One region of the Gemella taiwanensis genome, then DNA from elsewhere that is predicted to be linked to it. Evidence: riboswitches for the same ligand, from Rfam matches in the RefSeq annotation. Region 1 holds a riboswitch; the other holds the start of a gene.
What was found. Region 1 has a riboswitch for FMN ahead of ACWOA3_RS07705 (ECF transporter S component). Riboswitches for the same ligand answer to the same signal wherever they lie in the genome.

Region 1 (3,219 bases):
ATCATATCGATTAAACTTAAATTGTTTAGACTGTTATAATTATGAAGAAATTATGACGAGATTGATGATAAAAGGAAGCAATGTATAAAGTACAAGAAAAGATTAAAATACTATTGCAAAAAACTCGGAAAAGTTATAATATATAAGATAACTAAAAAGTACACTAATAAGGGAGTTTTAAAATCTCCGATTGGTAGTTGTAAAAAGGAGGAAGTGTTTAAGTGAGAAAGAAAATATTAGGAGCAATAACATTTATGGCTGCTGTAGGTGGAGTTATTTATATGAAAAATAATCCTAAGTATAAAGAAATAGTTAGAGTCGTAAAAACTGCAGATGCACGTGGTTTTTATGAGAAAATAATTTTAGAAAAAGATAAATTGGCATTTACGGCGAAGTCGAAAATAAAAGATTATAAGATTGATTATGAGAGTATAAGAAGTGTTGGAGAAAAAATTTATGCTAGATTAATAGTTAATAATGATGAAAAAATAAATATTGATACGGTACTCGATGAAAAAGATGTGAATGTAGAAGAAGTAGCACATTCGGAAAAATTAGATGAACTATTGAGTGAATAAGATAATTGTAGGGTGTAAAAATAATTTTTGGAATAAAATATTTCCTAAGAAATAATAAAAAAGGAATCCTCCATTACAGTAAGGTGAATGTAATGGAGGAATTTTTCATGGTTAAATTAATTGTTTAGTTTTATTTTTATGCAAAACGACTGCGAATACTTGTTGGTATTGATTTATAAACACTCTTAGTAACGAAGAATAAGAATGTTATTAAAGCACCTTTAAGTAGGTTGAATGGTATAATACCAGCCGTTACGATTGTTTTCACGTTAGTCACGATGTCTGCTAGATTCATAATATATCCATATGCTGGAAGTAACACGAAGTAGTTAAGTAATGACATGAATAATGTAATAGCTAAAGTACCTAAGATACCACCGATGATTGTTTTTGCAGTACCTTTTTTGTAGAAGAATACGATAATGCTAATGAAAGTAAATTCTACAACGATATTAGCAATTGATCCGATTGGCTCATGTGATAATAATGCGAAGTGTAGGAAGTTTTTTAAGAATGACACTAAAAGTGCATCTTTATAACCTAATAATAACAACGCCATGAACAGCGGGATAAATGTGAAATCAAATTTTAGAAATGGTGGCAAGAATGGCACAGCAAAACTAAAAAAAGATAGAAGTAGAGCAATAACTGCAAGCATTCCACTTAAAATAAGTGAATGAACATTTTTTTTATACATATTAAATCCTCTTTCCTATCTTCATAGGCAAAAAATAACCGCAATACAATTTTTAATACGGTGAATTTCAAATCTATATCAGATATAAAAAACACCACTTTAAAAATTTTAAAGCGGGACTGAAAGGTATGAAAAATAAGCATTGCACAATACATTGTATGACAAATATACATACGTAGTAAGGTTATATGTGCAAGTTTATTAATTCTATATCTTCTATCATCCAGACTGTACTGTCGGTTTTGGAATTTCACCAAATCAGCTTGCGCTCGCGGACTTTAACCGCCGGTCGGGAATTTCACCCTGCCCCGAAGATAATTTAATTATTTATTATAGGTTTATTATAAACCTAAGACTAAAGTTTGTAAAGAGAAAAGGCTTAACTTTTTTGAATAGATAAAAGTAGCCCAGAAATAAATCTTCCGAGCTACTTAAATTATTTATTATTCTACTGTTACTGATTTAGCAAGGTTACGTGGTTTATCCACATCTAAACCTTTAGTATAAGCTGCATAGTATGCGAATAATTGTGTAACAACGATACTTGCGATTGGAGCAAGATCTTCGTTTACGTTAGGAATCGCATAGTCACCTTCACGTGCTAATTTTTCTAATGTAATGATTAGAGTATTAGCTCCACGGCTAGCTACTTCACTTACGTTACTACGTGTATTTAAGTCAAGTTTTGCACTTGTGATAAGAGCTACAACTGGTGTTCTTTCTTCGATAAGAGCGATTGTACCGTGTTTTAATTCTCCTCCGGCAAAACCTTCTGTTTGAATGTAAGAAACTTCTTTAAGTTTTAAAGCTGCTTCACATGCACTATAGTAGTCGATTCCACGTCCAATATAGAATGCATTACGTTCAGTGAATAAGTTTTTAGCTAAGTCTTTGATAGTTTTTGTATCATCTAAGATTGATTCGATTGCTGAAGTAATTACTGATAATTCTTGCTCGATATCAAATTTAGGTTGTTTTGAAAGTTGTTTTGCTACTTCGTAAGCTAGTATGCTTAATGTTGCGATTTGAGCAGTGTATGCTTTAGTAGATGCAACCGCAATTTCAACACCTGCGTGAAGTAATAATGTGTAGTCACATTCACGAGATAGAGTTGACGCATCAACGTTAGTAAGTACTAAGAATTTATAATCTTCATTTATGCTGCGTAATTTTGTTAATACTGCACGAAGGTCAGCTGTTTCTCCTGATTGAGAAAGGAAGATGAACATTGGTTTTTTAGATAATAATGGTACGTTATAAGCAAATTCTGATGCTAGGTGTACCTCTGTTGGGATACCAGCCCATTTTTCGAAGTAGTTTCTTCCTACTAAACCAGCGTTATAACTTGTACCACATCCGATGATGTATAGTCTATCCGCATCTTTTACGTTGTTAATAATTTCACTGTCAATATTTACATCATGTCCATCAAAGTAGTGAGAGATGATATTACGCATAGCTCCTACTTGCTCATGAATCTCTTTAATCATGTAATGCTCGTGGATACCTTTATCAATTTCTCCAGCGTTTAAGTTAGTTGAGAAACTTTCACGTTCTACAACGTTACCTTCTTTATCTTCGATAGTTACGCTATCTTTTTTCACGATAACAATTTCACCATCGTTGATTTCTAAGAAGTTGTTAGTGTACTTAATCATTGCTAAAGCATCACTACCAACATAGTTTTTATTTTCTTCTCCTAGTCCAATAAGAAGTGGACTTTTGTTTTTTGCTACATATAAAGTGTCTTTATCTTCTGTGTCGATTAAACAAAGTGCATAAGATCCTTGTAATTTAGATACAGCTTTTTTGAAAGCTTCTTTAGTTTCAAGACCACGATCACTGTATATTTGAACTAATTGAACGATAACTTCAGTATCAGTTTCAGAAACAAGTTCTACATCTTTGAAAAATCTATCTTTAAGTTCTTGGAAGTTTTCGATA
Region 2 (3,219 bases), on a different contig from region 1:
TTTTAGCAGCACTTATATCTCATAGCATTGTAGATATAAGTGCAACGATGTCTACAATGGCTAGTTAAACATGTTTTCAGGCCATTGGTAAAAATACTAAATGGCCTTGAGTATAGTATTATATATATTTTAAAAGCTATTTAGTATTTTCTAAATAGCTTTTATTTTTTTAACAATTAATAGGAGGAAAAATTTTATGTCAGAAAATTCAAAATGGAGTTCTAAAATAGGTTTCATACTTGCTTCAGCGGGATCTGCGATAGGTCTTGGAGCTGTATGGAAATTCCCATACATGACCGCAGCAAATGGTGGAGGTGGATTCTTACTAGTCTTCCTTATCTTCACTCTTTTAATTGGACTACCACTACTTCTTGCTGAATTCGTACTTGGTCGTGGCGCTGGAGTTTCAGCCATCAGAACTTTTGGTAAACTAGGAAAAAACAAAAATTATAATATTATTGGTTATATCGGTGGATTCGCCCTATTCATCTTACTATCATTCTATAGTGTTATTGGTGGATGGATTTTAGTATACTTAGGTATTTCAATTGCTGATGCTCTTGGGCTTCATGCTACTGGTAATCACGCAGCCCTATTCACTAGTGTTATCTCAAATACTTGGATTGCATTAGGAGCTCAGGCTTTATTCATCTTATTAAATATTCTTATAGTATCTCGTGGTGTTCAAAAAGGTATTGAAAAAGCATCAAAAATCATGATGCCACTATTATTCATCATATTCTTAGTAATTATCGCAAGATCATTAACATTACCAAATGCAATGAGTGGAGTAACTTCCTTCTTAAAACCTGATTTTTCTAAAATCACAAGCTCTGGTATTTTATTCGCACTTGGTCAATCGTTCTTCGCTCTTTCTATCGGGGTTACAGCTATGTTAACTTATGCATCATACCTTGATAGAAGAACTAACCTGGTTCAATCAGGTGTTTCGGTTGTATTAATGAACATTGCCGTTTCTATAATGGCTGGATTGGCAATCTTTCCAGCTATGAGTTCATTCGGAATGGAATCTGAAGGTGGACCGAGTTTATTATTCATCGTATTACCACAATTATTCAACAATATGGCATTCGGTAAAATTTTCTACATTTTATTCTTAATATTATTCTTATTCGCTACTATTACTTCATCTGTAGTTATGTTAGAAATCAATGTAGGAAATATTACTAACCAAAAAAATACTAACCGTACTAAATTCAGTGTAATCATCGGAATCTTAACTTTCATAGTTGGAATTCCTTCTGCTCTATCTTACGGTTCATTATCTGATACATTAATATTCGGAAAAACAGTTTTCGATTTAATGGACTTCTTAGTATCTAATATACTTATGCCACTTGGTTGCTTAGCATTATCAATATTCACCGGATATGTACTAGACAAAAAAGTTGCCAAAGAGCAATTACACATTAACGAGAATAACAAAACAAGCCTAGTATTATTCAGAACATGGCTATTCCTATTAAGATACATACTACCAGTTATTATTCTTATCGTTTGCTTAGCGCAATTTTTATAATATAATTTAAAATTATTAGGAGTGATTCAAATACCGATTTCGTAGAAATACTATCTGTTGAATCACTCTTATTTTTTTTATATTGTTTTAAATATTTTTTATAAATAAACTTTAATTATTGACATGCGTTTTCAATAGTGCTATCATTAAGTCATGAATTAAATATTTCTTCGGGGTAGGGTGTAATTCCCAACCGGCGGTGACTAGTTTTCTAGAAGTCCGTGAGCGCAAGCTGATCTGGTGAGATTCCAGAACCGACAGTATAGTCTGGATGGGAGAAGAAATTATAGCATTAAGATAAATATATCTAATACTACTGATAATATACAACCTAGAATGTATTATAATTATACATTCAGGGCTTTTTATCGAATAATAAACAAACCATCAATCCCGATTATTTGAATCATCAAATATAATCGGGGTTTTATTTTTATAAAGGAGTTGATACTATGCATGAATATTTTATGAATCTTGCTCTATTAGAGGCTAAGCGTGGTGCAAAATATACACATACCAATCCTCTAGTTGGTGCAATTATAGTAAAAGATAATAAAATTGTCGCAAGAGGTTCACACCTTCGTTACGGTTGTGAACATGCTGAAAAAAATGCTATTTCTACTTGCAAAACTCCTGAAAAAATATTTAATTCAACTCTATATGTCACATTAGAACCATGTAACCACAAAGGAAAACAACCTCCTTGTACAGAAACTATATTGAAAATGGGAATCTCTAAAGTTGTTGTTGCTCAATTAGACCCTAATCCAATAGTTAGTGGAAAGGGAATTAAATTCTTACGTGATAATGGAATTGAAGTTATAACTGGTATCTTGGAAAAAGAAGCTTATAATCTAAATTATGCTTACAATTTATTCCACACACAAAAAAGACCTTATGTAGTCTTAAAACAAGCTACCAGTCTTGATGGAAAATTAGCCTTTACTAATGAAAGAACTCAAATAACAGGAAAAGAAGTATATGACTTCGTTAGAAATGAACGTGATAATTATCAAGCTATTCTCGTTGGAGCAAAAACTGTATTAATAGACAATCCAAAATTAACTGGAGCCAATACTTCGTTATATCCACCGAAAAGAATAGTATTAGACAAAGAAGGTTCAATTTTTCAACATAAAGAACTAAATCTCTTTAAAGACGATTCTTCTGACGTTATAGTTTTTTCAAAACATAAAAATGAAGACTTACCTTCGCATGTAACTATCGTTACCCCTAACGACTTTACAATAAAAGAAATTCTTACTGAGATTGCAAAACTTGGTATACAGTCAGTTTACGTAGAAGGCGGTCCTTGTATACATGATCAATTCCTTGCTAGTGGTTATTGGGATGAAGTGATTTCATATATTTCCCCTACACTCTTAGGAGGAAACAATACTTCATCATTTAGTAGTGATAGAACTACTAATGAAAAAATCACTTTACACGATATTAATGTAATAAAACTCGGTGAAGATATAAGAATCTCAGGAAGGAAAGAAAGTCAATGTTTACAGGATTAATAAAAGAACAAGGGAAAATAGTAAAAATAATAAAATCAAGTCACAGTATAAAATTAACAATACAAGCAACTAAAAACTTACTAGAAACATATAAAATTGGTGATAGTATGGCAGTAAATGGAGTATGCTTGACATGTGTCCAAAAAAGTTCATCAC

Region 2: it holds a riboswitch for FMN, as region 1 does, so the genes downstream of both, ribD (bifunctional diaminohydroxyphosphoribosylaminopyrimidine deaminase/5-amino-6-(5-phosphoribosylamino)uracil reductase RibD) here and ACWOA3_RS07705 (ECF transporter S component) in region 1, are expected to answer to the same signal.

The regions. Positions count from the first base shown of each region.
Region 1 covers NZ_JBSMTL010000012.1:34,133-37,351, reverse strand. Annotated here, with positions in the region: gene ACWOA3_RS07710 (DUF1310 family protein) at 222-578, shown strand; gene ACWOA3_RS07705 (ECF transporter S component) at 715-1,275, opposite strand; FMN riboswitch at 1,483-1,595, opposite strand; gene glmS (glutamine--fructose-6-phosphate transaminase (isomerizing)) at 1,719-3,219, opposite strand, start outside.
Region 2 covers NZ_JBSMTL010000008.1:35,917-39,135, reverse strand. Annotated here, with positions in the region: gene ACWOA3_RS06500 (sodium-dependent transporter) at 197-1,540, shown strand; FMN riboswitch at 1,703-1,827, shown strand; gene ribD (bifunctional diaminohydroxyphosphoribosylaminopyrimidine deaminase/5-amino-6-(5-phosphoribosylamino)uracil reductase RibD) at 1,993-3,063, shown strand; gene ACWOA3_RS06490 (riboflavin synthase) at 3,048-3,219, shown strand, end outside.